DNA from 2 places in the Carnobacterium sp. genome. Region 1 is predicted to be linked to the other one. Evidence: predicted binding sites of a transcription regulator. Region 1 holds the regulator's gene; the other holds the start of a gene.
What was found. The regulator HrcA, encoded in region 1, represses chaperone genes, less so after heat shock. The targets are predictions, from matches to a motif close to TTAGCACTCNNNNNNNNNGAGTGCTAA.
Positions count from the first base shown of each region.

Region 2: a site for HrcA is predicted at 1,859-1,885, ahead of groES (co-chaperone GroES). Genes of this name have one in related genera too.

Region 1 is NZ_JBEMBC010000024.1:8,121-12,558, reverse strand. It holds gene ABS911_RS06760 (argininosuccinate synthase) at 1-304, shown strand, start outside; gene argH (argininosuccinate lyase) at 346-1,725, shown strand; gene hrcA (heat-inducible transcriptional repressor HrcA) at 1,946-2,983, shown strand; gene grpE (nucleotide exchange factor GrpE) at 3,002-3,559, shown strand; gene dnaK (molecular chaperone DnaK) at 3,608-4,438, shown strand, end outside.
Region 2 is NZ_JBEMBC010000001.1:38,081-42,518, reverse strand. It holds gene groL (chaperonin GroEL) at 1-1,478, opposite strand, end outside; gene groES (co-chaperone GroES) at 1,541-1,825, opposite strand; gene ABS911_RS00205 (CPBP family intramembrane glutamic endopeptidase) at 2,176-2,826, shown strand; gene ABS911_RS00200 (DUF4305 domain-containing protein) at 2,883-3,065, shown strand; gene ABS911_RS00195 (redox-sensing transcriptional repressor Rex) at 3,087-3,728, opposite strand; gene ABS911_RS00190 (ABC-F family ATP-binding cassette domain-containing protein) at 4,046-4,438, shown strand, end outside.

The DNA of each region.
Region 1 (4,438 bases):
AAAAATAACTGAGATGATTTATAACGGACTATGGTTTAATCCATTAACTGAAAGTTTAATTGCCTTTTTGAAATCTACTCAAAAGTACGTTAACGGAACCGTTCGTGTAAAATTATTTAAAGGCCATGCTATTGTAGAAGGCAGAAAATCACCTAACTCATTGTATGATGAGAACTTGGCGACTTATACTTCTGCAGATACATTTAACCAAGAGTCATCTGTTGGCTTCATCAAATTATGGGGATTGCCTACAAAAGTACACGCAGAAGTAAACAAGCCAAAAGATGCACTTAAGACCAAGTAAAAACGAAGAAAGTACACTTAATAAAAGATAGGATGACAAATATGAAAAAATTATGGGGCGGTCGTTTTGAAGGAGAAAACCAAAAATGGATTGATGAGTTTGGGGCTTCAATTGAAGTAGACCAAGTTTTAGCTGAAGAAGACATTCTAGGAAGTTTAGCGCATGTTAAAATGTTGGCTAAAACGTCTATTATTCTTCAAGAAGAAGCAGATGAAATCATCAAAGGGTTAGAAAGTCTTTTAGTAAAAGCCCAAAAGAAAGAGTTGGTATTCTCTATTGAAAATGAAGATATTCATTTGAATATTGAAACGCTTCTCCATAAAGAAATCGGACCTGTTGCAGGAAAGTTGCACACTGCAAGAAGTCGGAATGATCAAGTAGCTACTGATATGCACCTATACTTAAAACGTCAAGTAGGTGAAATTTCAGTATCTCTTGAGGATTTGGAAAAAGTTATTTTATTGAAAGCAGAAAAGCATGTTGAAACGATCGTTCCAGGATATACGCATTTGCAGCATGCACAGCCAATCTCTTTTGCTCATCATTTATTGGCGTATTACAATATGTTTAAACGTGATTTAGAACGGTATCAAGATAGTTTAAAACGAATCGATTGCTCCCCACTAGGAGCAGCAGCTTTGGCAGGAACAACATTTCCAATCGATCGTTTGTACACCGCTGAGCAGTTAGGTTTTAGCTCTATCTATTCCAATAGTATGGATGCCGTTAGCGATCGAGACTTCATCTTAGAATTTCTATCTACCAGCAGTATACTGATGATGCATCTTTCACGTTTTTGCGAAGAAATGATTCTTTGGACCAGTCACGAATACCAATTCGCTAGTCTAACGGATACTTTTTCGACTGGTAGTTCGATTATGCCGCAAAAGAAAAATCCAGATATGGCAGAATTGATTCGTGGAAAAACTGGGAGAGTGTACGGCAATTTATTTTCGTTGTTAACGACAATGAAAAGTTTACCGTTAGCCTATAACAAGGATCTGCAAGAAGACAAAGAAGGCATGTTTGATACAGTAAAAACCGTTAAAGATTGTTTGGAAATATTTGCTGGTATGTTGGAAGATATGATCGTGCATGAAGAAAATATGAGTGAAGCGACAACGAAAGATTTTTCAAACGCAACTGAGTTAGCGGATTATCTGGCTTCAAAAGGTATCCCATTTAGAGAAGCACATGAAATTGTTGGGAAACTTGTATTGAAATGCTTGAAAAATGGCCATTATTTACAAGATATTCCTTTAACAGAATTTCAACAAACTGCTCCTATTATCGAAGAAGATGTTTATACGTTGTTGGAATCTCGTGTAGCTGTCGAACGCAGGAATTCATTAGGTGGTACTGGTTTCGAACAAATTAGAAATGAAATTGAAAAAGCCAAACTAGAATTTAATCTAATATAAGAAGAATTAGAAGACAGTGTTAAAGATGGAACCTTCCATTTTTTGACACTGTCTTTTTAGTAAAAGTACGACAAATCAAGCATTAAACCGGTGTTTTAAATAAACGTCAAAATTAGTCAAAAAATAAACAAAAATTATTGACAGATACAGTTATATTTGGTAAATTAATAAATGTATTAGCACTCAATAGTTTCAAGTGCTAAAAAAGAGGTGATGCAATATGTTAACTGAAAGGCAGATTTTAATTTTAAAATCTATCATTCGCTTATACACTTCATATGAGACACCCATAGGGTCCAAAACCTTAATGAATGAAGCAGAGATTAATTTTAGCTCAGCAACCATTCGTAATGAAATGGGGCGTCTTGAAGAATTAGGCTTCATTGAAAAAACGCATTCGTCATCCGGTCGTGTCCCATCTTTAAAAGGGTACCGTTTTTACGTAGACCATCTGGTGCATCCAGCAAAAATTCAAAAAAAAGATCTTGCGGTCATAAAGAATGCTTTAGGAAATCAGTTTAGGCAATTGGATGAGATCGTTTTTCAATCTGCTGAATTGCTTTCTCGGTTGACCAGTTACACGGCTATAACGTTAGGTCCTGAAATCAAAGAAAGTATTCTAACCGGTTTTCGATTGGTGCCATTAAATGATTATCAAGTGATGGCTATCTTAGTAACCGATAAGGGCCATGTAGAAAACCAAATAGTAACGATTCCGAGGTCAATGGATGTTAACGAGCTAGAAAAAATTGTTCGTATTTTTAATGAACAATTAGTTGGTCTTCCGCTAATGGAAGTATTTAAAAGACTGAAGACCGAAATTCCGATATTGTTGAATAAGTATGTTCGAACAAATGAAGGAATGTTGAATATCTTCGAAGATGTCTTTTTGAAAGCTGGACAAGATAGGATGCACGTAGGTGGAAGAATGAATATACTCGATTTCTCGAATGAATTAAATGTCGAAAAGTTCAAGTCTATTTATTCCTTAATGGATGGTACTCATGACTTATCTTCTTTATTGATTCCAAGTACTACTGGGATCAATGTGAAAATTGGTACGGAGTTAAACAATGAGCTTTTTAATGAGTTCAGTTTAATTACAGCAAGTTATGACATTGAAGGATATAGTTCAGGTGTTATTGCATTGTTAGGTCCAACAAATATGCCGTATTCCAAAATGATCGGTTTGGTGGATGTATTTCGAAATGAGCTTTCAAAAAAAATAATCGACTATTATCATTCTGTAGACGATTAATCAAAAGGAGCTGTTGTTGTGTCTAGAAATAAAGATAAAAAGCAAGAACAAGAAATGGTTGAAGAAACACCAACAGAATTGGTAGAAGAAACAACTGAATCTGTAGAAGTGGAACAACCAGAAGTTGATGAACTTGCTAAAGTAAAAGCTGATTTAGAAGAAATGGAAAATAAATATTTGCGTGTGCAAGCTGAAATGGCAAATATCCAAAAACGCAATGCAAAAGAACGTGAAGATGCTGCTAAATTCCGTGCTCAATCTTTAGCAACAGAATTACTTCCCGTTATTGATAACTTAGAACGAGCTCTAGCTATTGAAGTAACAGATGAGCAAGGGAAAAGTTTGAAAAAAGGAATTGAAATGGTTATGGAAACATTCAATGCTGCATTGAAAAGTGAAGGCATTGAAGTTATTGATCCTTTAAATGAACCTTTTGATCCAAACTTCCATCAGGCGATTCAAACCGTTCCTGTTGAAGAAGGTCAACCAAGCGAAACAGTTGTACAAGTTTTCCAAAAAGGTTATGATTTAAATGGACGCGTATTACGTCCCGCAATGGTAATTGTTGCTCAATAAAGCTTAAATAAATATAAAAAAAAATAAAACATAAATGAGGGATTTATAATGGGTAAAATGATTGGTATTGACTTAGGAACAACAAACTCAGCAGTTGCTGTATTAGAAGGCGGAGAAGCAAAAATTATTCCGAATCCAGAAGGCAATCGTACGACTCCATCAGTCGTTGCGTTTAAAAATGGAGAAATGCAAGTAGGGGAAGTGGCTAAACGCCAAGCTGTAACAAACCCTAACACAATTAGCTCAATTAAACGTCATATCGGCGAAGCTGGCTTTTCAGTTGAAGTTGATGGTAAAAAATATACACCACAAGAAGTTTCTGCAACAATTCTTCAATACTTGAAAGGTTATGCTGAAAGCTATTTAGGCGAAACAGTTGATAAAGCTGTTATCACTGTTCCTGCATACTTTAACGATGCACAACGTCAAGCAACAAAAGATGCTGGTAAAATTGCCGGTCTTGAAGTGGAACGTATCGTTAATGAACCAACTGCTGCAGCATTAGCTTATGGTTTAGACAAAGTAGATAAAGATGAAAAAGTTTTAGTATTTGACCTTGGTGGTGGTACTTTTGACGTTTCAATCCTTGAATTAGGAGATGGCGTATTCGATGTATTATCTACTGCTGGTGACAACAAATTAGGTGGAGATGATTTTGATAACAAAATCATGGACTACTTGGTAGCTGAATTCAAAAAAGAAAACGGTGTTGACTTATCTAAAGATAAAATGGCTGTACAACGTTTGAAAGACGCTGCTGAAAAAGCTAAAAAAGACTTATCAGGCGTAACTTCAACTCAAATCAGCTTACCATTTATCACTGCTGGAGAAGCTGGACCATTACACTTGGAAATCAACTTGACTCGTGCTAAATTTGAC
Region 2 (4,438 bases), on a different contig from region 1:
GGGTCAATGATACCAGCATCAATCATGTTTACCCATTCATCAGTAGCTGCGTTATATCCTACACCTAAGTCTACACTTTTTAGTTTTTCAACAATTACAGATCCTTCAAGACCAGCATTTGTTACGATTTGACGAACAGGTTCTTCAAGAGCACGGATCACAATTTTCACACCAGTTGCTTCATCACCTGTAGCTTCAATTTCTGATACTTTACGTTGAACATTGATCAACGCTGTTCCACCACCAGAAACGATACCTTCTTCAACAGCTGCACGAGCTGCATTTAAAGCATCTTCAATACGTAATTTACGTTCTTTTAATTCTGTTTCAGTAGCAGCTCCAACTTTGATGACTGCAACTCCGCCAGAAAGTTTAGCTAGACGTTCTTGTAATTTTTCCTTATCAAATTCTGAAGTTGTTTCAGCTGCTTGAGCTTTAAGTAAAGCAACACGGTGTTGGATAGATTCTGCTGAACCAGCTCCTTCAACGATTGTTGTAGCATCTTTAGTCACAACTACTTTACTTGCATGTCCTAATTGACTGATTTCAGTATCTTTCAATTCAAGGCCTAAATCTTCAGTAATGACAGTTCCGCCAGTTAAGATAGCAATATCTTCAAGCATAGCTTTACGACGATCTCCGAATCCAGGAGCTTTAACTGCTACAACATTAAATGTTCCACGTAATTTATTTAAAACTAATGTTGGAAGAGCTTCTCCATCAACATCATCAGCAATGATTAACAATGGACGTCCTTGTTGTAAAATTTGTTCCAATAATGGAAGAACTTCTTGAATATTCGAGATTTTTTTATCCGTAATCAAAATATAAGGGTTTTCTAAGTTTGCTTCCATTTTATCGTTATCTGTTACCATGTATTGAGAAAGGTAACCACGATCAAATTGCATTCCTTCAACTACTCCTAATTCTGTTTCGATTCCTTTAGATTCTTCAATTGTAATAACGCCGTCTGTTCCAACGCGTTCCATTGCTTCTGCAACCAATTCTCCGGTTTCATTGCTTCCTGAAGAAATAGCAGCAATTTGAGCAATTGATTCTTTTGAATCTACTTTTTTAGAAATAGCCAACAATTCTTCTACAGCAACTTTTGTAGCCATTTCTATTCCGCGACGAATCCCAACTGGATTAGCTCCAGCTGTTACATTTTTCAATCCTTCGCGAACGATAGCTTGAGTTAAAACTGTAGCTGTTGTAGTACCATCTCCAGCAATATCATTTGTTTTAGAAGCAACTTCTGAAACAAGTTGTGCTCCCATATTTTCAAAATGATCTTCTAATTCAATTTCTTTTGCAATTGTAACACCATCATTTGTAATGAGTGGTGAGCCATAAGATTTTTCTAAAACAACGTTTCTTCCTTTGGGTCCTAATGTTACTTTAACAATATCTGCTAAAACATCTACTCCACGTAGCATTGATGCACGTGCATCTTCAGAAAATTTAATATCTTTTGCCATTTTTTCCTTCACCTCATCCATTTAGTTTGTTCATTTTTCTTTATTTATTTTTATTTATCTGATTAATCTATGACTGCAACGATATCGTGCTCTTTTACCACTAAATATTCTTTACCGTCGTACTTCACTTCTGTTCCAGCGTATTTTTCAAATAACACAGTATCGCCTACTTTAACTGACAATGCTAATGTTGAGCCGTTTTCTAAAACGCGGCCTTCCCCAACAGCTATTACAGAACCTGTTTGAGGTTTCTCTTGAGCTGAACCCGGTAAAACAATACCGCTGATTGTTTTTTCCTCTTCTTTAGCAACTTCAATGATGACACGATCTCCTAATGGTTTTAACACGTAAATCCCTCCATCTAAATTATTTCTTCATCTTTAGCACTCAAACATACCAAGTGCTAAACTACTTCTTTATAATAACAAATTTAAAAAAGATTGCAAGAATTTTCATCTTGATTTCTATTCCTTTTTAAGTGAATATTGGTTTATTGAATAGGATTCGGTGTCATCTATTGTGGTACCCTTTTTTCCCCCTTTTATGTTATACTGAAAAATGAAGTTATTTTCAGTTTACATAGAATAGAGCCGGCTTCTTTTTTTAAAAAAATTTCTATTGAATGCTATTATTGCTATTTATTAAACTGTATATAAACGAGCGCACGCTATCTCGAAAAAAAGAAGGTCTTAATCATATGAAGAAACTTACGAGTCACACTTCGATTTTAATTATTTTATTTTATTTAATTGCTCAATTTTTACCGGTCATCATTATTTCCCTTGCTCCAAAGAATTTCCAGACTGAAGCTTCCGTTTATGGGACGATTTTTAGTTTTACTTTAGGAGCAGTTGTTATGCTCTTACTGAATCGAAAATCTACCATACGAAATTCTTTAACCTTAAGTCCATCTTTACCAAAAAAAAGTATTATTTATTGGGGTATCGCTGGAATCCCTCTGGTGCTTTTAGCTCAATACATCGCAAATTTAATTGAAATTTTAGTATTAGATATTCCAGTGGATTCCGTTAACACTCAAAATATACTTTTAATTGTTAATAGTTATCCCATTTATATGATCATTGTCTCTATTATGGGACCGATCATGGAAGAATTTGTCTTCAGAAAAGTTATCTTCGGCTTTTTATATGATATTACTGGTGGTATAGGCGCCGCGGTGATTAGCTCTCTTATCTTTGCTTTCATGCATTTTGATGGACACATTTTATTGTACTCAGCTATGGCTTTTGTCTTTTGTTTTCTATATAGTAAAACTAAAAATATTGCCACTCCTATTATCACCCATATTATTATGAACACAGTAGTTATATTAGTAAATTTCTTATAAGTACGTGCTAACTGTTAGAAAGGAATTTTCATTTGATAAATAAACGTAATTTTATAATGCAAATTGTTTTTACTTACTTGATGTCAGGAGTATTCATCTGGTTTGCGATTGATTCTGTAGGAGCTTCCGGATGGTCATTTTTTTCAGTACTTTACGTAGTTTTTTCTACAAGTTATTTCGTTAGAGCTTCAAAAATACTTGAAGTCTACTTTAAAATAAAAAAAGGACCCAAACCATAAACGGTTTGAGTCCTTTTTTTTTTACGCATTTTCAGGTTTGTAATGATCTAAGAAATAAATCAATGTTTGTAGTTCATTGGTCAAATCAACATTTTGAACTCTCACATCGTCTGGTACAGATATTCTAATAGGAGTAAAATTCAAAATTCCTCTTACATTTGCTTCAACTAAGCGTTCTACTGTTGCTTGTGCGACATCTGATGGAATAGTGATGATGACAATCTCTATCTGTTGAATTTTTAATTGTTCAACCATATCATCCATGTGATAAATAGGAACACCACTTAAAATAGTGCCAACAATTTCTTCATTTATATCGAAAGCTGCACTTATTCTCATGTTGTTGCTTTGATGGAAGTTGTAGTTCAATAAAGCATGTCCTAAGTTCCCTACTCCGATTAAGGCAACATTTGTTAATCGGTCTTGTTTAAGAGTCTTGCTAAAGAAATTCATTAAATCTTCAACATCGTATCCGTATCCTCTTTTTCCTAAAGCGCCAAAATAAGAGAAGTCTCTTCGAATTGTTGCACTATCCACTTTAATAGCATCGCTCAATTCAGTTGAAGAAACACGTACTTTTCCGGAATCATGTAAGAATCGTAAATAGCGATAATATATCGGCAATCGCCTAGCCGTTGCATTGGGTATTTTCTTTTCTACCATTCTTTTTTCCTCCATCAGTCATTAGTCTACTTGCTTGATTTGATTCGTTGTTTTATTTCACAAGCAAATCGTTATATCTTTTTCTTCACAATCTTTTTTTAGTGAACGTTCTTATTATATCATTTTTTAGTTTTAATACTACCATTAATTTCAAAAATAGTGACAAGCTTTTTCCGCTCTACTTATTATCTTATTAAAATTCACAAGAAAGCTTGTGAATCCGCTTCTAAAAAGTTAGCTTTTATGGGATTGTAATTTCCCTTGACCATAATATGTGCTAAACTATTATTGAGAATGATGAAATGAGGACCAAAACTATGATTCTATTACAAGCGCAACATGTAGCTCGTTATTTTGGAGCAGATGTGTTGTTTGAAAATATTTATTTAGAGATTCAAGAAAACTCACGCATTGCATTAGTCGGTAGAAATGGTACCGGTAAATCAACCCTTCTAAAAATGATTGCAGATATCGAGCAGCCTGATGCTGGAAAGATCGTCAAAGGAAAACAAGTGACTATTGGCTATTTAGCTCAAAATACTGGTTTATCTTCTGAAAAAAGCATTTGGGATGAAATGTTAACAGTCTTTGAACCGGTCATTCAACTAGAAAAGGACATGCGCACGATTGAACAACAACTCGGAGATCCTGCATTACTTTCTAATGAAGAACTCTACAAGTCAACTTTAAACCGCTATGATCACGTTCAA